Regions from separate parts of the Sporomusa termitida genome, predicted to be linked through region 3. Evidence: riboswitches for the same ligand, from Rfam matches in the RefSeq annotation. Region 3 holds a riboswitch; each other region holds the start of a gene.
The links. Region 3 has a riboswitch for cobalamin ahead of SPTER_RS09320 (hypothetical protein). Riboswitches for the same ligand answer to the same signal wherever they lie in the genome.
Positions count from the first base shown of each region.

Region 1 (7,009 bases), 1.7 Mb from region 3:
CCCATACCATACTGTCGTTAAGAAAAACAATGTCGATGTTGCTGGCTAGCCGGCCTGCTTCTTGCAGCCGGCGGCTTGCCTTTACCAGCATGCTGTGTTGGCGGTCAATATTCGTTAAAAATATTATGTTTCCCATATGGTTTTCCCCCACTGCTGCTTGCATTTTCCCTTGTCGGCACTACTGGTCCGCCTACACTGAAATCATAATTACTTCATGGGCCTTTTTCCGCCATACTTCGTTGTCGTCGGCTTACATATGTCCGATATGTGCGCCTCCTCCGCCTCGTCTTGCGAAAAAATTCCCGTGAATTATTTTACGCTTTCAATGTAGGCGGACCACTACGTTACTTCTCAGGGAAATATTGAGGATAGGCATAGCTGGCCAGGTTTTTTACACCCCAAACTATGTACTGCGATGTACAAACCAAATACCGTTCAGGTATTGAGACAAGCTGCTGCCGGCGAATGGCCTTAACCGACTGCAGGGCCGGATCATTCTGGATATCGGCGGCAAATTGCGCCATATCGGTTTTGCCGGTGTAATCCCAGGTTGGCATTAACAGTATGTCAGGATTCACCTTGACCAGCTGTTCCTTGGACAATATATCATTCATCCCCAGCCCGGCAAGGGCGGCCCCGTTTTTCACGCCGGCATACTGGCAGATATCGTCAAAAGTCGTGCCTTTACCGTCACTGCCACCCATCAGGGAAAAACGGACCACCACCGGCCTTTGGCTGTCAGGTATCGGCCTGACCCTGTCAACAACCTCGGCCAGCGTATTGTCCATATCGGCAACCAGCTTCGCTCCCGCCTCCGGTTCGCCGACCGCCCGGGCAATCTCCAAAATTACGTTTTTGATTTCTTCAATGGAATTAGGCCATTGATAAATATAGACGGGAAAACCTGCATCCCGGACTGTCTGCACAAACTCTAGCGGCTGCCAGTCCGGCACAATCACGAGATCAGGCTGCAGGGCAATGACAACTTCCGGGTTAGCCCGTATTCTCGCCGGTACGGCCTTAGCCTGTTCGGTAATATTGGACAGGCCGCCGTCATCTGCCAGATAAGTCAGGGCGGCAATCCGCCCTGACGGTACCAGGCCCAGCAGAATTTCATCGGTACTGACCGACAAAGATATAATCCGCTGGGGTTTCCCCCGCAATTTCAGTACATTTCCCTGGCCGTCTCTTACCTCATAGCCGGCCGCCGACGGCTCGGCCTGGGGTCTCTGCTGATTAGCACAGCCTGCGCACAAAAGCAATAGGCAGAGTAAAAATACGATCGGTTTGATTATCTGAAAATATCTCATATATCTGACCTCACCCTGCTTAATGCCTGTTGCTGGCAGTTAATTTTCTCAATCCATTCACTCATTGTATTTTTCATAAACTCATGTACCAGGTAGTCAGGCTGTATATAATCCACAATGCGCCCTGCTTCGGGCACACTAAACGGTAGATGCTCATCAATCTTAAGTACATGATGCATAAGTTCAGTCATTGAATATTGCTCCTGGTGCTGCCGCCTGTTTTGACTTTCCCTGATATATTCGCCCGACAAGGAGTGATGCAGATGAATCCCCTTAATATACTGGCTGTAGCTGCCGAGCCGGGATATTGTTCTAAGAATGTAGTCAATGCCCTCGGCCTGGGTTCGTAAGGCCGGATTGGTATTCATCAGGTGCCCCGTATCCAGCATAATGCCAACATTCCGGTGAGCTACGCCCTCCAGCAGATACGCTGTCAGTTCCTTGCTCTGCAAGGTTAGCCCCGGCCACCACAGATTTTCAAACAACAGGGTCATATCTGCAGGTATCGAGCTGTGGAGTGCGTTAATAACCTCTACCGTTGCTTCAATTACCTCCCGGTCGGAGGCATGAAATTTCCAGGTAAACAATTCGGAGATGCGGGCATGACTGACATGGAACACAACATACTTAGCTCCCGCCTGCTTGGCGGCCATAATGTTCTCCCGGTAAACAGTAAGCCACTCTTCCCTGGTTATACCGCCATAACAGTCCCTGATAGCAGCCTCATTGCCAAACTGCTTTAATAATGCACACTGATCGCCACGCCAAAAATCGAGCCACCAGGGCCAGAAGCGGAGATGAACGCCATGGATCCATTCTTTTTTATGGAGAGTTTCATCCAACGGCCCGCAAAACATCATCTCAATGCCGTCTAAATGGTGACAATGCAAAAATCTCTGCAGACATTCCCCATTATTGTTGATGAGATCATTATCAGTCGTATAGTTTGACAAATTTACAAGCTGTAGCATATGTACATCCTTTACTGTGCCGGAAGAAGAAAGATGCCGCCTGCGAAAGGTTGGCATCTGCCTCTAAAGCTTTTATTTTTTAGCTACTCGATGGCGTAAGCCGGTAAGCATATGACTTAGACTCAGCCCTTACCCGCTGATAAGGGCAACCGCACACTTTTGCTCTGCGCTCTGTTTAACGTCAATGTTTCATATGTTTTCAGGATGGAAGTATTACCACTAGGTACACAGTCCGATAACCTGTAACAACCTCGCGCTGACCAATTAAGTTTGTCAACCGGCCAATTAGCTGGAACATATTGTGACACTTCATTTCCCTCCTTAAACCGTCCCCCGCATGGTCAGGGCCTACGGGGGTATAGCTACAATATGGCAATAAAAAAATCCTGGTACTTAATACCAGGAGTGAATTCAGCAGATCGCTAACTTCTTGAGTATACCCGAGAAGATACGCGCTTAACTGTAATCCCCTCCCCATACCTCGTGGGTCTCTAACGGCGATTGTCAGCTAGGCAGTTCTCCTGGCTCCGGCTCATCGCTTGCTTAAACCTTCCCGGGAATCTTATCCCCAGTGGCATATCTTAAGCTTGCTCCCCGTTACAGTGGCGGGACCGCGCCGGTTTCTCACCGGTCTTCCCTATTAAGCCCATTGGGCACCCAACTCAACAGTATTAAATTACAAAACAGGTTCGATTTTAGTTTATCGAACAGTAAGAAGCTTGTCAATAGTTTCCGCGGGATTTTGCATATATTCCAACAATCCGTAATTTTCAGATATTTTTTTCTTTTTTGCTTGCATCAGGAAGACAATAACCTGCTTGTATTATTTATGCTGCTTTTTATATGCAAAGCAAAACACATCTCCAAAAAACATTGGAGATGTGTTTTTACAGTTTGCCTGTTTTTAATGGTTTTTAGCTTCAGGATTATTAAGTTCATCAATCGCATCTTTTATATGTTGAACATAGATATCCTGGATTTTTTCATTTTCGCCTAAGCCATGGATATAGGTGTCAACTTTAATACCGGCGGCAATAAGCTGAGTTTTGTGGGAATCACTTTCGTCACCGGCCATATCATTGACGGCATGATCGCCGGCTACCAGCATTAACGGCATCAGGGTTACTTTTTTGACTTTATTGGCTTTCAGCTTGTCAATCGTACCTTCCAGGGTAGGATAGCCTTCTACAGTATAAACATATACATTTTTATAGCCTGCATCCTGTAGTTTTTCCTGCAGGGCAGGATAGGTAGCAGTGGCAGGGTGGAGCCCGCCGTGGCCCAGCAGCAGGACAGCTTCATTCTTCTTAAGTTTCGGGTATTGGGTTGCTAATGCTTCGACTACTGCCTGATAATCATCGGTGGTGTCTTCCTGGCCCATATAGTAAAGCAGGGGTCTGCCAATTGTAAGCTTTTCAAAGGTTTTAGCCGCTTGCGCATGGGCCACCGCACTTTTAATCAGCTCATATTCTTCACCGGCGGTAATTTGCATAGGTTGTACAATAACTTCAGTAAAGCCTTCGGCTTTGAGGCGGTCAAGCGCTTGTTTCTCAGTATCAATCTTGATACCGTCACGTTCGGCTAATCTTTTAATGATAATCCGGGAGCTAAATGCCCGGCGCACTTCATAATCAGGGAATTCAGCCTGTATTTTATTTTCAACTGCTTCAATAGTTGCTTTCAGTGTGTCGTGGTAGGTTGTACCAAAACTCACAACCAAAATAGCCTTTTTACCAGCCGCAGCCGGTGCAGCCGCAGCCAGCGACGGGATCAGGCTGACGCAACCAAATACGGCCAGCATACAGATCGTGGTAAGTAAGGAAAAAATTTTTTTCATAAATAAAACAACTCCTTTAAATTTTACATAACGAATGCCTGGAGAAAATCCCCGCAATTCTTCACCTGCTGATTACCTCATAGGCAGCCTCCTCACTGCAATAAAATATTTATATGATAGTAAAACTGTAAAAAGAAAGGTCTGCTAGAGACCCGCGCCAATGCGCAATTCAAAAGGAGCGTTGAGAAGAATGTCATTAAATTAAAACTCCCAACCGTTAAAGTTGGGAGTAATAAACAGTAGTCTTATAAAAAAACTCCTGGCTGTTAACCAGGAGTGAATTAAGCCAGATACGCTATTTTATGCCAGCGTCTACTGTAATCCCCTCCCCATGCCTCGTGGGTAATAAACGGCGATTGTCAAATAGGCAGTTCTCCTGACTCCGGCTCATGGCTCACTTAAACCTTCCCAAGACAAATGCTCAGTGGTATATCTTAAGCTAGCTCCCCGTTACAGTGGCGGGACCGCGCCGGCATTAAACCGGACTTCCCTATTAAGCCTTTAGGCACCTATTTCAAACATATTAAGTTGTCCTCTGTGAAATTAGCATAACACCTCAAGAAATGATTGTCAATCCTTAAAAAATGATTGTCTGCAATTATCACTCTATTCTAAATTTATCATGCGGCAGCATCCGCCACTAAAGGCCTGTTATGCCAAATCGATCCATCATTTTACATCCAGCGACTTATAATAAAGACGCTTACTTTCATACATGCGTTTATCAGCCTCCTGAATCAGGCATTCCAGACTGACTTCGCTGCTCGCGGCGGCGCCAATGCTGACACTGAGAGTCAAATCAGCATACACATTAGCAACAATGCCCGGTTGCCACCATTTGCTATTGCGTTGTATCCGCTTAATAATAATCTGTGCTTCCGGGAGAGAAACCCCCGGCAGCAGCACAACAATCTCATCACCACCATAGCGAAAAGCGCGGTCGTCACTGCTGATACTATTTTTCACAACCTGAGCAGCAGCCTTAATTAACATATCACCGGCCACATGCCCATATTGGTCATTGACAAGCTTTAGGCCATTAATGTCAATCATCAGCAGTGTAACCGGCGCCGGCTGCTCTGCGGCCTGCCGGCACTGCTCTGCAAAAAACCGGTCAAAGGAATGGCGGTTCAGTAAGCCTGTCAATTTATCATACTCGGCCAGGTACTGGACTTCCTCGTGCAGGCGGGCATTCCTAATCGCAATCGCAGTCTGGCTGGCCAGTGCTTCCAGAAGCTCCAGCCGTTCCTGCGACTCCTCACCCGGACTGGTTCTTTCAATATATAATATCCCCAGTAAATCACGCCGGTAGATAAGCGGGACATAATATTTTGCCAGCTTGCCCTGTTCATCAGCAGCCATGACTGTCCGCAAAGTACTGTAAACCTGGTTTGCCGCCTCACGGTAACCCTCCTGGCCTTCAATCGGCTCACTGCGGCTGTACTCATGCGTATGCATAGCCGGGATACCGTCGTTGGTTTCACTTGATAAATAAATTTCGGCCTTGTTAACCACCATCGTCTTTCTTATAATCCTCAGGATGCCGTCAATGATCTCGGCAATACTTAACGAGGAGGTGATGATCTGGGCTGCCTGATACAAGGCGGCCTGCCTTTCCAGGGCGGCATTCAGACTGCGGGCCACTTTCTCCCGCTCGGTCACATCAATTGTGACCAAAACAGTGCCGATAAACTTACCACTGGCATCCGTTACCCGTGAATACCGGTTCTCAATAAACCGCCCATTACGGCCCATTAGGCGATACCATGCCTTTTTTTTACCAGCCCGCAGCTGCCCCAGCTTGTCCTCGAGAATTTTTCGCCGGTGCTGGGGATAACTGTCTAAAAAGTTTTTACCTAATAAAGTACCTTCAGGCAATTGCCGTATCTGCTCTGCACAGGCATTACAAAATACAACTGTATTGTTTTTATCCAAACAAATGACCCCTAAATTTGCTATATTCTCCAGGTAATGCCCAACACTGCCGGCAGATAAAACCAGCTGCTGCTTTTCCTGTCTCGCTGCCTGGCCGGCGCCCATCCTGCCGGCAGCAAACATAGCCGGTTCTAATGCCAAAAAGGCTTTTACCAGAGCCCGGTCGAACTGACTGTCAGCCGCCCGTTCCAGCTCACCCATAGCTTCATGCCAGCTTCTTACCTGCTGATAATTCTGGATTGTCGTCATAACATCAACGGCTTCGGCAATATGAATGATCCTGGCTGGCAAGGGGATTTCCAAGGCTTTGAGTTTATTGGGGTAGCCATTGCCATCATAACGCTCGTGATGGTGCAGTACCCCGGCAATAAGCTCCCGCAGCTCTTTGGATCGCAGCAGCATCTGGCTGCCATAGACCGGATGGCGCTCCATTTCATTCCGGTCATACGGATCATAAGTACCCTGTTTATATAAAACCTTGATCGGTACATTTATTTTACCAATATCATGCAGCAACGCCATTGCACCAATATTCACAATCTCAGTATCACGGCAGCCGGTCGCTTGGGCCAGCCTAACCGCATAATATGCCACCCTTTGCGAGTGGTTAAATACAAAATTAAACTGATGGGATAAGATGGACAGATAGAAATTAAAATCTTCCCGTTGTCCCCACTCTTGATAAACGCACTTTAATAGTCCGTTGTCCTGTGTGGTAAAACTCATCTTCGCACACACCGCCTTATTATGTTAGCTGTATTTACAAAGCATACCGGATGTTTTTCCCGCTTCGGTACATTGATAAACAGGCAGCACAACTGATGAATCAAGCTGGCAGCTTGTATTTTCCCAAACAAAAAACTCCCGCTGCTTAAGCCGGGAATAGTAATAACAGTTTGCCAAAACAAAACTCCTGGTACCTCATTATACCAGGAGTGAATTCAAGCGACGCAATG
Region 1 is NZ_CP036259.1:351,499-358,507, reverse strand. It holds gene cobN (cobaltochelatase subunit CobN) at 1-136, opposite strand, end outside; gene SPTER_RS01655 (ABC transporter substrate-binding protein) at 345-1,310, opposite strand; gene SPTER_RS01650 (TIM barrel protein) at 1,307-2,281, opposite strand; cobalamin riboswitch at 2,776-2,957, opposite strand; gene SPTER_RS01645 (sirohydrochlorin cobaltochelatase) at 3,186-4,118, opposite strand; cobalamin riboswitch at 4,468-4,646, opposite strand; gene SPTER_RS01640 (diguanylate cyclase domain-containing protein) at 4,788-6,779, opposite strand.
Region 1: it holds a riboswitch for cobalamin, as region 3 does, so the genes downstream of both, SPTER_RS01645 (sirohydrochlorin cobaltochelatase) here and SPTER_RS09320 (hypothetical protein) in region 3, are expected to answer to the same signal.

Region 2 (7,009 bases), 2.5 Mb from region 3:
ATGGTGTTTTTATCATGCGTCAGTCTGATCCGGTTGAAAACCTGCTGCCTGGTCTGGAGCTTGATGGTGAAGTGATTAAGGTATACCGGGATCTGTCGACAAATATCCCCGGGGTATTTGCCGCCGGTGACTGTACCGGTAAACCATGGCAGATTGCCAAAGCAACCGGTGAAGGTCTGGTAGCTGTATTAAGTGCGATTACCTATATTGATAAACAAGTGAAATAAAAAAGCGAGACTGCTTGGCCTGCCGCAAATGATGGCTGGGATAACCCCGCCAGATCATTATCAGATGTAAGGCTCAGTCTCGTTTTGTTTCCATAAACAAGGTATATATGATTAAAGTCGCTTTGTCGTTTGCCGTTCTTCACGTCTGCGGCTGTACAACGCCAGCAAGTCAGGCGGTTCAGGTGATTTTAATAAATAGTCGGGAGCTAGCTCTGCACATTTTTCTACCGCGGCTTTCAAGTCATAATATACCTCCCATTTGCCTTTGACCAAATCCTTACCGGTCAGACGGAGCAGATAGGCAGGATGATAAGTGGCAATAGCAGGAATGCCATATTTGGTAGTAAACCACCGGCCGCGGTCTTTGGTGATACGGGCATTAGGCGACAGCAAATATTTTAAAGCCACACTGCCAAGCGCAATGATAATCTTAGGTTGAACCAGTGCCAGTTCCTTGTCCAGCCAGGTAAGGGCACAAAACAGGCCTTCTTCTACTGTTGGGGTACGGTTGTTTCGGGGGCGGCATTTTATGATATTAGTCGTATAAATCTTATCACGGGTAACGCCGACACTGGTAAGTGCCTTATCTAGAAGCTGGCCGGAAGGGCCTACCAGAGGTACGCCATATTCGTCCTCAACCCCGCCTGGTCCTTCCCCGATAATGGCCAACGGACTGTAAGGTGTACCATTATAGGAGGTGGGGCCGATCGCGTCCTGGCGCAGGTGGCAGGCGCTGCAAGCCAGAAGCGATTGCTCAAGTTGTTCGTGAGTGTCCTGTGTCATGATTTCACCTCAGTATTCTATTTCGCTTTGCAAAATTAAAATTCCTTTGGAGAAATGGAAAAAAATCTAGTCCCTGCTGCCGCTGCTCAATTGACTAGGCAAGCATGTATTTTTAGTAAACTTTATGTATTAAATAGTAGGATATAATTGTTTTGCCGGCAATATAATTTAATAGAGTGTAAATAAAATAGCTTGACGCTCCTTGTCCTGCCAATTAGAATAGAATTAATTACATAATATTACCTTATAAACTTTATTGTCTACTGTAGATGCCGGTAAAAGGCTGGACCACATCAAGAAAGGAATTAAAGTTCATGAGCATAATTGAGGCGCTTTGTGATGTGATCGGCGAACGGGATAGATATACAGTCGAACATAGCAAAAATGTGGCTTGCCTAATGGCTGGTTTCGCTGAATATGCAGAACTCCCTGTGGAAGATGTGACCCTTGCTTATGTTGTCGGGATCGTTCATGATGTGGGTAAAGTCAGTGTTCCTGATGATATTTTAAATAAATCAGGAGACCTGACAGACGCTGAACTTGCAGTTATCAGACAGCATCCTGATGTTGGTGCTGATATTTTGGCTGAGGTTGAGGGACTGAATAGGATCGCCACAATTGTCCGTCATCATCATGAACGATATGATGGTAAAGGGTATGGTACCGGCTTGGCAGGGGACTCTATCCCTTTTTTTAGCCGCATGCTGGCGGTATGTGACAGTTTCGATGCCATGACAACTGTGCGTTGTTACCGGCGGGAGCCATTTAGTATCGCTAAAGCGCTGGATGAAATTAGCCGGTGTGCCGGTTCGCAATTTGATCCGGTAATAAGCCGGTGTTTTATTGATTTTATTAATGACTGTCAAAAGTATGATACTTTAACCGCTGCTCATGCTTAAGTGCATTTAAAACTGGCAGTACTGCCAGTACTTTACAATTTGTATTGAATAATGTATAATTTTATAATGCATAATAAATAGTAATCTCAATATCGTTTGTTGCAATGACAGGGCAGCGCATAATTTGGAGTTTTCAGAGAGCTGGCGTGAGGTGCGAGCCGGTAACGTAATTATGTCATCCACCCTATGAGCATGCGGTGATGAGCCGTACGGAACACGCCCGTTATGCGTGCCGAGCGGACTCAGCGAGTCAATCAGGGTGGCAACGCGGGAGAAATTATACTCCCGTCCCTATCACAGGGACGGGAGTTTTTTATGTTAAGGAGGAAGATAAGCATGTTAGATATCAAATTCGTGCGGGATAACCCCGGGGCAATCGAACTGGCGCTGACCAACCGGGGAGCAGCCATGAGCTTGGATGAGTTTATCAGCCGGGAAAAAGAGCGGCGGGGGTTATTAGCCGAAGTAGAAATACTTAAAAACAAGCGGAATACTGTGTCTCAGGAAATCAGCAAAAAGAAAAAAAATGGTGATAATGCTGAGGATATGATTCTGGAGATGCGGGCGGTAGGAGACCGCATTAGCGCTATTGATGCCAAAGTCAAAGAAGCCGAGTCCGCCCTGGCCGCTATTATTATGAGCATTCCCAATGTACCGCATGCCTCTGTGCCTGTGGGTAAAGATGAACATGACAACAAAGAAATTCGCCGCTATGGTACGCCGCGTGACTTTGCTTTTACACCGCTTGCTCATTGGGAAATTGGTGAAAAATTAGGTATTCTTGACTTTGAGCGGGGCGGTAAAGTAACCGGCGCCAGGTTTACTTTTTACAAAGGTCTGGGTTCCCGGCTGGAACGCTCGTTAATCAACTTTATGCTTGACCTGCATACCCAACAACATGGCTACACTGAGTTTTTCCCCCCATTTATTGTCAATGAAGCCAGCATGATTGGCACAGGTCAGTTGCCTAAGTTTGCGCAGGATATGTTTAAGCTGGAAGGTCTTGACTATTATCTTATTCCAACGGCCGAAGTACCAATTACTAACCTGCATCGCCAGGAAATTCTGGATGCCAAGGATCTGCCGCTTTATTATACAGCCTACAGCGCGTGTTTCCGGGCTGAAGCCGGCGCTGCCGGCCGAGACACCCGGGGCCTTATTCGTCAGCACCAGTTCAACAAAGTAGAGATGGTTAAGTTCAGCCTGCCGGAAGAGTCGTATAATGAGCTGGAAAAGCTGACTCTTAATGCGGAAAAAGTATTGCAGCTGTTAGGTTTGCCGCACAGAACCATGTTATTGTGTTCAGGTGACATGGGGTTCTCATCGGCAAAGACATACGATCTGGAGGTATGGCTGCCTAGCTTTAACACCTATCGCGAGATTTCATCCTGTTCTAACTTTGAAGATTTCCAGGCCCGGCGGGCAGAGATTAAATTTCGCCGTGAGCCAAAAGCAAAACCAGAGTTTGTCCACACTCTAAACGGATCGGGTGTGGCAATTGGCCGGACGGTTGCCGCTGTTTTGGAGAATTACCAGCAAGAAGACGGGTCAGTCATTGTGCCGGAAGTCTTACGGCCTTACATGGGTGTAGATATAATCAGGTAATACAGGACCCCGGCGCTTATGTTGCTTAAAGTGCTGGGGTTTGGTTATCTAGACATGATTAACCGGAACGAGATAGGGGCTTAAAATGTACATAATTATTGCAAATAGCAGTAATAGCAAAAGATATTTTATCATTTCTTCCCCTCCCTCCTTTTTTTACATATTTTGTTTCATTTGTTAATTATAACAAATGAAACAAAATAAATGAAGTTATTACGGTAATAATGTTAGGCTCTAATCGCTTGCATACCTGGCATCCCTGGGGATTATACATAATTAAATAAATTCATTTAATGTATCTGTAGTTGCATTGGCGTAGACATAAATTATCTTGACTTTTAGTACTGTTAATCATACAATTTAAGTAATTCTATATGGAACAGGCGCCCGATCGGGCTTAAAAGGGAAGCCGGTGCGAATCCGGCACGGTCCCGCCGCTGTAATGGTGAGCCAACTGCAATGAGCCACTGAAATAGTAACCTATTTTGGGAAGGCGTAGTCTGGTGATGAGCCTAAGTCAGAAGAACTGCCTGTTTGACAATCACCGTTTTCACCCACGCGCGATGGGGAGGGGATTTGCGTCAATTCGGCAAATAATCTCTGCCACGCCGCGCGTGGACAGAGATTTTATTTTTTAAGGAGTTGTTTAGATTATGTCAGGAATTTTTTACGGTGTCGGTGTAGGCCCCGGCGATCCCGAATTACTCACTTTGAAAGCCATTAATGCCATTAAGTCGGCCGATGTAGTAATTGCTCCCCGGACTGAGAAAAAAGACGAAAGTACGGCGATGTCGATTGCCCGTCCATATATTCAAGAAGGCAGTGAGGTTTTGGAACTGGTATTTCCCATGAACTATAACGCCCAAGCCTTGTCTGAGGCGTGGGTGAGCAATAAAAGCATAATCCTTGGCTTGTTAGATGCCGGCAAGAAAGTTGCTTTTCTAACCTTGGGGGACCCTATGCTTTATAGCACATACATGTATGTGTATCGGCTGCTGGAAGATTCAGGTCATGAAATCGTTAATATTCCTGGCGTTAACTCGTTTTCTGCTATTGGCAACCGCCTGGGAGTGGCACTGGCTGAAGGTGGCGATATTCTGAGCATCGTACCGGCCACCATTGATGAAAAGCGGCTGGAGCAGGTACTGGCGGTATCTGATAATGTTGTTCTTATGAAAGTATATAAAAATTATACGGAAATTGTCGAAAAACTGCAGAAACATGGCATGGTTGAAAATGCTGTTATGGTCTCGAAATGTGGTCTGGAGGGTGAAGAAATTATTCACGACCTGATAACCGCCGGCAGTAAGAAAGTAAACTATTTATCGACCATTCTTACTAAACGCTCCAAAGTGAGTAAACACGCATTGGCATGAGCAGCAGTTCTTTAGCGGCACTTCTGCGGCGCAAACAGGCTAATGTCCGTATAGCAGGCTTGATCCTGCTGGTGGCAACGGTGTTGTTTGCTTTAGCGGCGGTTGGGTTCGGCCGGGCTGATATCAGCATGGTTGATGCGGCGGCTGTTATTTATGGTAAGCTGACTGGCAGCCAGGAAGCCTATAGCTCTATTCATGCTGCTCAGACGGCAATCATCTGGGATATTCGCCTGCCGCGTATTCTGGCTGCTATTGCTGTTGGCGGCGGCCTGGCTGTGGCCGGAGTGGTTTTTCAGGCGTTGCTGATGAATCCTCTGGCTGACTCCTATACCATGGGTGTATCAACCGGCGCTGCTTTTGGTGCCAGCGTTGCCATCTATCTCAATATTTTTGCCCAGGGGGGCCTGCCTGTGACAGTGTTTGCTTTTGGCGGTGCTGTCCTTACATTGTTAATTGTTATGTCAATGGCGCGGGTAAAGGGGTATGTGTCATCGGCGAATCTGGTTATTGCCGGCATTATTGTCAGCAGTATCCTGTCCGCAGCAATCACAATGGTTAAAAGTCTGGCCGGTGAGCAGGTATCAGCTATTGTTACCTGGCTGATTGGCAGTTTGGCGGCTAAAAGCTGGGAGCATGTGGTGTATGCCTGGCCGCTGATTATGGCTGCTTGTTTTTTGTGCTATTATTATGCCGGCGATCTCAATATTTTGTCACTCGGTGACCGTGAAGCGCGCAGTCTGGGTATTAACGTGTCACGACTGCGGACAATTCTCTTGGGCGCCGGCGCACTTATTACGGCCGTATGTGTCGCTATTGGCGGTATTATTGGTTTTGTCGGCCTGATTGTGCCTCACATGGTCAGGATGGTAACTGGTTCGGATAATAAGGCCTTGATTCCGTTATGTGGTCTGACCGGTGGGTTGCTACTCTTGACAGCTGATACTTTTGGCCGGTCGGTTGGCAATATTGAGATACCTGTCGGCGTATTGACAACACTATTAGGCGGCCCTTTCTTTGTATATATTTTCAGGATACGCAATAAGACGCTTGGGTAGGGGCGTTTATGATGATTAAAGTAGAAAACATACAATTTAATTATGGTGATAAACCAGTGCTGCGTGATATTAGCTTGCCTATTCGTCAAGGTAGTTTTACCGGTATCGTAGGACCCAATGGCTCCGGGAAAACGACGTTGCTCAATATCATGACAGGTCAGCTGAAGGCGGCTGCCGGTAGGATAACAATAAAAGCCCGGGATATCACTTCCTACAGAATTGAGGAAGTGGCCCGCTATATTGCTGTTGTACCGCAAAATATGGATATCAGGTTTCCTTATACCTGTCTGGATATTGTCGGCATGGGCCGTACGCCGTTTAAGGCCAGGCTGCAGGGTCTGAACGACGGCGATTTAAGAATCATTGAAAATGCCATGCGGATTACTAATACGCTTACTTTTGCCGGGCGGCTTATTACAGAACTAAGTGGTGGCGAACGTCAACGGGTGTTATTTGCCAAAGCCCTGGCCCAACAGCCGGAAATCCTGTTTTTAGATGAGTCCTTCTCTAATATGGATATTTTTTATAGCATTACGTGTCTGAATCTGCTCAAGGAATTATGTGCAAAGCAGGGATTAACAGTAGTAGCTATTATCCATGATCTTAATCTTGCCAGCGTTTTTTGTTCAGAGGCTGCTGTTCTTAAGGCCGGCCGGCTGGTCGAACAGGGGCCGGCATCAGCTGTACTTAACCCTGAACTTATCCGGGATGTGTTTAAGATCAAGGTAGTACGTGCCGGTGAGGCAGGCCTGGCCGTACTCTCCGACTTGTAAACGGATGAACTTTCGTGAAGGGGAGATATAAGGCAATGAAAATAAAATTTCTAAGCATCACTGGCATTGTTGTGCTGCTGTTGTCCCTGCTGGGCTGTGGATCTCCTAAACAGCCGGTTAGTCCGGGTGAGGGCAACATAAGTATTGTTGATGATTTAAACCAAACGATCGTTCTTGCGCAGCCGGCAAAGCGGATTATTTCTTTGTATTCGGCCCATACTGAAAACCTAATAGCCCTTGGTCTGGGGCCGGAGATTATCGGTGTCAGTACGACTGAATCGGATCCTGTTG
Region 2 is NZ_CP036259.1:4,565,880-4,572,888, reverse strand. It holds gene SPTER_RS21110 (NAD(P)/FAD-dependent oxidoreductase) at 1-227, shown strand, start outside; gene SPTER_RS21105 (uracil-DNA glycosylase) at 339-1,010, opposite strand; gene SPTER_RS21100 (HD-GYP domain-containing protein) at 1,325-1,909, shown strand; gene serS (serine--tRNA ligase) at 2,246-3,514, shown strand; cobalamin riboswitch at 3,879-4,062, shown strand; gene cobI (precorrin-2 C(20)-methyltransferase) at 4,168-4,890, shown strand; gene SPTER_RS21085 (FecCD family ABC transporter permease) at 4,887-5,945, shown strand; gene SPTER_RS21080 (ABC transporter ATP-binding protein) at 5,954-6,718, shown strand; gene SPTER_RS21075 (ABC transporter substrate-binding protein) at 6,754-7,009, shown strand, end outside.
Region 2: it holds a riboswitch for cobalamin, as region 3 does, so the genes downstream of both, cobI (precorrin-2 C(20)-methyltransferase) here and SPTER_RS09320 (hypothetical protein) in region 3, are expected to answer to the same signal.

Region 3 (7,009 bases):
GGAATATCGTCCTGCGGGACCGCCGGCAGCTGTCGCAGGACGGCATCCTTATTATTGTGGTCACGATGGATAAGCAGCGCGGTCAGGTAGCTGCCGGTCCGGACATTGTATCCCGCGGTTTTGTTTATGTCCGTGAGTCTGAGCAGCTGATGGAGGATGCCAAGGAGCGGGTTAAACAGGCCCTGGAAAAATGCGAGCTCAATAATATTACCGAATGGGCAGCAATTAAGTCCAATGTCCGTGATACCCTGGGCAAATATTTATATGAACGCACACGCCGGCGGCCGATGATTCTGCCTATCATTATGGAAGTTTAACTAGAAAAACTTGACTTCTGCCAAGTCATTTAGACGCCGGCAGAAGCCGCAGTCGTTCCTGACATAATCAGAAAGCAGATTCCTTTCTGATTATGGTATAAAAGCCCTGGCGTAGTCAGCTTGCCGCTAAATACGCCAGGGCTTGCGTATGTTTTGGCCAGGCACCCACTTCTCAGAAGACCGCAGCGGTTAAATAAACCAGAAAAAGAGTAAGGCCAGCAACAGCACCCAAAAATGGGATACCAGAAAAAATACGATTGCGGCAAAAACCAACCAGAATAGCATAAATAGTCCCACCTCTGCTTGTTATTTATTACATATTATGTTTGGTAAAAAAATATGTTACCGGAATAATGTGTCATGGGGACGGTTCTCTTGACACAGGTTGCCTATAAATAGTAAAGGGGCAGTTTCAAATTCCCCTGTGATTCTGCCTGCCAGGAGCAGCGTGGCGGCCGGCTGGCGGCCGCCTCTGCGGTGATCTGTGCGGTAGCGGCCAACCGGAAAACTCATTCATTAAGGAACGAAAAACTGCCAGGGAAAGAACCAACCAGCCCTTAATGGCGAAAAACACCAAAATACTGGTTTGAGTAAAAACACCAAAAACCGTAAAATGTAGATAGAACGCGGGTTCAGAAGCGCGTTTTTATCGGACACATTGAGGGGGAGGATTTACGATGAGCCAGTTAATGGAAATTGTACACGCTGATGGGGAATGGGCAGTTTTAGACAGGGTATCATCTGAGGAACAAGCTGAATAACCAATATAAAATACCCTATGAAAGCAATGCCAAATGGACGAAAAGAAAAGACCTTAAAGCAGAGACTTTTGGTATGAAGGGGTAATTACTGCTGTAGTAACTAAACCAGTTTATATGGGTATTCAGGTATGGGGCGGGGAATGGTACGACTGTCCTGCCATTGATGCTATATTCACTAAAGAAGAATGGGAAGAAGGCAACAATGTTTATCTGGCAAAGCAGGGCAAGAAAATACCTCAATTTCTTTAACGAATAATATCATCAATCCCTTATTTAGGGTATTTACAGAAGGATTCCTTTGAAGTATACTTGCAATACAAAAGTGTTATCATCTAATATTCACAATATAATGTATACAAGAAAATCTGTATATTGACAAAATTACCCACTGCTGTTATATTTTAATCAAAGAAAAAACAAAGGAATCCTTATAAAAAAATAGAATATAATATATTTTTGGTGCAGGTGCTCGGAAGAGCCTAACAGAAAAGCCGGTTAAATGCCGGCGCGGACCCGCCACTGTAATGGGGAGCAAAACCATGTATGCCACTGGGAGCAAAGGTTCCTGGGAAGGTTTGGTGGAGCAATGATCCAGAGCCAGGAGAACTGCCTGCATAACAATCACCGTTTTAACCTGCGATGGACCGGGAAGGGGATTGCTAGTGCAATGTTGCATTTTGTGCCGACAGCTTTGTCGGCTTACAAGAGGCCTTTCTGGATGCTATCATCTCAGGGAGGCTTCTTTTATTTTGCATAATGGTGGACAAACAGAAACGAAACTTTTATCAAGCTGCTAAGTGGATGCTTCTCACGAGGTACAATCTTCAGTAGCTGTTGTAACATAAACATAGCGGGAAACGGACCCACAAACATAAACGAATAATCATGGTACAGGTGCCTTTTTAGAAGGCTTAATAGGGAAGTCCGGTTAAAGACCGGCGCGGTCCCGCCACTGTAACAGAGAGTCAGCCCTACAATGCCACTGGAAGAGATAAACATTCCGGGAAGGCTGGGCAGGTGATGAACTGGAGCCAGGAGAACTGCCTGTACGGAAAATCTTCGCTTAACCTGCGATGAACAGGGAGAAGATTAGGCTGCAGCTTGTGTGAGCTTTATCCTTGCACAAGGCAAATCGTTACCGAAAAAGGAGGGAAAAAGACTAAAGCCTGCAAAACAGCAGGTGCGAATCGAATAATTACTGTCGACAGTATAGGGGTAGATTAGATTGACAAAACAGGAACAGATCAACCGGTTAACACAGAAGCTTTTGGATTGCGGCTATCGTTCGAGTCAGGTCAAGCAAATCATCAGTGAAGCTTCAGAAAATACTACAACGGCAGCCAGCAGTTCGCAGCAGGAAGAGTTGATTATTGAAGCTCTGCAAAGCTATGTGGAATTTGGTATCAAGTGTAAGAAGAAAGGAGCCCGCGATTAATAAGCGATATCGCTTATTGAGCCGGACACGCAAACATCACAGAAATTTTCGCTGGATGAACGGAATAAAGCCAGTAAAAAAAATGTGGTCAAAAGAGTACTATTATCCTGAAAGCACACATAAGATGAATAGGAAAACAACAACATAACGTTGGGATAGGTGCCCTTCGGGGCTTAATAGGGAAGTCCGGTTAAATGCCGGCGCGGTCCCGCCACTGTAACGGGGAGCAATCTCGCATATATGCCACTGAAGCTACTGCTTTGGGAAGGCGCGGGATGGTTATGAACCGGAGTCAGGAGAACTGCCTTATCCAGCAATCACCGTTTTTACCCACGAGGTATGGGGAGGAGATTACGTGAAAACCAAGGCCGGATTCCGGTCGGTTAGCGTAAACACTCCCAACAAGGGAGTTTTTTTATTTGGTATTATTTATGGTATGCATATTTCATCATCGTAGCATAATCGGAAAGAGAGAGGTTTTATATTGAAGCAACGCAGGTTAAAGAAAAAAGTTCTGGCGGTTAGTATCGCCTGTGCGCTGGCGCTAAGCACCACGCCAACATTTTATAGCTTTGTCTATGCGGCCGGCAGCGAACAATCGCAGGAGACAAACGAAACAGCAACCGCGCCTGACGGCAAGCAGGCGCAGGAAACCGGGGAAGTTGCGCCGGCAACTGACAGCGAGCGATTGCGGGAAATTAATGAAGAAGCAAACCGCGACAAACCCTGGCAAAAGGAATACGCATTGGAAGCGGTAACGGTGGAAGCACCACGCCCCGACTGGGAGTCCAAGCTCTCGCCCGGCACCGTAACCGTCATTGAACCCGATAAATACAAAGGCGAGCAAAAAACGTTGCCTGAACTTCTGAAAGACGTACCCGGCGTCCATATCCGGGAAGTTATGGGCAAGGGACAGTACACCACTGTCAGCGTCCGGGGCAGCACGGCGGCCCAGGTCGGTGTGTTCGTTGACGGCGTACTGGTCAATCTCGGCGGCGACGCGGCTGTCGATTTGTCCACCATTCCGGTGAAAAATGTAGCCCGCATTGAGGTCTACCGGGGCTATGTCCCGGCCCGTTTCGGCGGCACTTATATGGGCGGCGTCATCAACGTTGTCACCAAAAAGCCGGAAAAGGCAAATGTATCCGCCTCCTTCGGCCAGCGCTCCTATGGCGGCTACAGCGGCAGCCTGGAGCTTGACATGCCGCTGGGCAAAGGCAGCCTGCTGGTCGGCATCAACCGCGACCAGAGCGACGGGAATTTCAAATATACAAATTTTGAGGCCCAAAAATTGGCGGCCGGAGCACAGGCCCAGTACGATCGGTCTATGGCTCAATTTGAGGAATCAATTCAACCAGTTTATGAAATGTATGCCCCCATCTTTGGTTGGACTTCCATCCAAGATATGTTAAATGATCCCGATATGGGACCTATGTTTGCAAAGTTTCCCGCCCACAATTATTGGGAGGTCTTTGAAAGCCAACCCACCCAGGATGCCACCCGGGTCCGCCAGAACAACGATTACAAAAATACCGACGTCCTGATCAAATGGCAGGATGACCACTGGCTGATCAAGGGTAGCTGGAAGAACATCGACCGAGGGCTGCCGGATGCCGTAAAGAGTATTTGGCAGGATCTTCCCTCGCACTTTATCGCTCCCCCTGACCCCTTAGTGGATCAGACAGAGAATGACTATGTCCGGAGGATGAAAGACGCCTATCAGATAAATCAAGGGCGGCGGCAGAACCAAACCGACAAGGCGCTGCAGGTAGGCCGGAGGGATAATGCGGGCAACATGGAATGGGGCTGGCGGCTGGATTATCAGGATGAGGACAAAGACTACCATTCGGATATTCGCCGTATTCAGGAATTAGTCAATCCGGGCAACGGCCACTTCATCGGCCCCCTGCGCGAATGGAGCAGCTACAATTCCGGCCGTTTCGGCGGGGCGCTGGATGGCAGCTACAAGGCCGGGTCCAACCATCTGCTGGAATTCATGGCCAACTACTCCCATGAAACCCTGCGCATTGACGGCAATGGCATGGATAATATTAATTATGCCGCTCACTACCGGTATCGATATAAATATGAGCAAGATATGTTCAATATCCAGCTCCAGGACACGATTACCCTGAACAAAGCCGGCGATTTCTGGTTCACGCCCAGCGTTCGTTATAATTATTCCCAGGTTACCGGCTATTCGCGGTATGCCAACCCGGAACATCCCTGGACACATAGCCAAGATGAGCAGTCTAATGGCAAGGCTACCTGGCAGGCTGCCCTCAAAAAGCAGCTCGACGATCACTGGACGCTGCGTTCGACCTTCGGCACCTACTACCGGCTCTTAAACCTTTATGAGATTGCCGGGGACGGGGCCGGCATCCTGCCTAAGCCGGATTCGGACCGCACCGACGCGATGTTTCCGTTGCCCGAGGAAGGCACGCAATGGGACTTTAGCGTACTGTATCAGGGGAATATGCTTAATGCCAAATCCAATTTTGCCTTAACCTATTTTGGCCGTGATTCGGACAATATGCTGCAGCTCCGGCGTGATGGTTATGACTATTGGTGCTATAGCAATGCGGCCAAAGGCAAAGCTAATGGCGTGGAACTACAGAGCAGCCTCAAATGGGACAAGTGGGACCTCGATCTGTCGGCTACCTATCTGAATACCAAGGCCCAGACTAAATACGGGAACCGTCCCGATTCGCCTGATTCTTACTGGCAGGACATTGTCCAGCCCTATACGCCTGATTGGGAAGGTTCACTGCGTCTGACCTATCGTCCCGACACCCGGACGGCGCTCTTCGCCGAGGTGAAATATGTGGATGAAATGTATGTCAGAGAGAGCGTAAGCAAGTGGCAGACTGCGCTGACCACTGTTGGCCTGGGCGTGAAGCACAAACTGAATAAAGATTTGCAGTTCACTGTTGGCGTTAACGACCTGTTCAATAAAGGACCGGAAATTGAAGAGCGGGCTATAATAACGAACCCAACCAATCCGGACTACCCTGTCCAGATAACACAAGCCGCTTATCCGATGCAAGGCCGGACCTATTACGCCACGATGCAGTATAATTTCTGATTTATAATAGGACGATTAAGGAGGTGATGCCGATGAGTATTGCCAAGTGACGGGTTGTTTATGGAGGTGATGAACACAGGTAAGTAAAGTGTAAGTAAGGCAAGTAGAATGCAAGAATAATATGGGAGGGATTTCAATGGCTATATCTTTACTGGGTTATACCATCGTCGATTCCACATATTCGGCAGGAACTGCCGGCGCGATTGGGGCCAACAGCAGAACAGACGCCCCCGCGTCATTTACCGCTTACCCTGCTCAGGTTCCTAGTTTAAACGGTGATCCGAGCATTTACAATTACCGGACTGTCTTAGGTCAGACTAGGGTAGTTATTGGACAATATGACTTTGTTACATTACCACTTCCTTATCAGGTGTGGGACCCGGCTACTGTGCCGCCTTGGAGCAATATAGCCACAAACCGGTCTTGGCCGGCAATCAAAAACCTGTACAGCGTGGCTACGCGCGGCTATTGGCTCTATCCTATTGATTACGACTGGGCCAATATTGCTGTTGTTAATATGCTGACTGCTGCCTATCCGCAAACAACCAGCTACACTTTCCCGGCACATTTTGATGCGATTGAGGCGGCTGCCGGGCGTGGTCCGATTGTACCGGCCGGAAACCAGAATAATGGTGTGGCCATTGTCGCCAACGGTACTTCTATATATGCTCTCTTCACCACCGTGGACGACCCTTGGGCAACACCTCCGGTATACCAGGAAAGCACCATTGTGCGGATGAGTGTTAACCTGCTGACAGGAGCACTGACTTACACAGCCGGCGATTATGTCAAAGTTGGCAAAAATGCCAGCACGCTGGAATTGAGCAACGGCAATTTGTATGTCTGCGCTATCGGCGGCGGGCAGCAGCCAAGTTCGGCTAACGCCGAAACCCGCATCGACATCGTTGATCTCAGCACCTTCCCGGCGGTCAGTTCGGTGACAACAGCGGTCACGCCGGCCAGCTCGGGGATTACGGGCGACTACCGGGATATCTCGATCATTAATAGCAATAACGCTTTTGTTCTTGCCGGCCACTTTATAAATAATTTTGGCGGATTTACCGGTGGTGTCTATAGGGCAACGCTGGCTAATATCGCCGCCGGCAACCTGGGAACCAAAGTGGTTGATATCGTCAATGCTCCGGATTATTTCTGGGCTATCGCTGCCGAAGATGTTCCTACCGGCGGCAATGACCGGCTCTGGTTTGTCCGGGGTAATCCGGTTGAAATCTATTCCCCGCTGCCGGTCAGCACTGCGGCTACGCCGGCCAGAACCTTCGCTCCGGCTGCTCTTGGCACCGGTACAGTTAATGTAAATATCAATTCCATTACGCTCATTCAGCCGTCGTTGTTTAGCGCTCTCGGCGAACGGGAAGGCCAGTCACCTAAGACCTTCGTGCCACACGCTATT
Region 3 is NZ_CP036259.1:2,030,958-2,037,966, forward strand. It holds gene SPTER_RS09315 (ribonuclease J) at 1-317, shown strand, start outside; gene SPTER_RS24695 (hypothetical protein) at 660-830, opposite strand; gene SPTER_RS25620 (hypothetical protein) at 1,193-1,327, shown strand; cobalamin riboswitch at 1,525-1,706, shown strand; cobalamin riboswitch at 1,954-2,140, shown strand; gene SPTER_RS09320 (hypothetical protein) at 2,304-2,513, shown strand; cobalamin riboswitch at 2,654-2,836, shown strand; gene SPTER_RS09325 (TonB-dependent receptor) at 3,211-5,598, shown strand; gene SPTER_RS09330 (hypothetical protein) at 5,735-7,009, shown strand, end outside.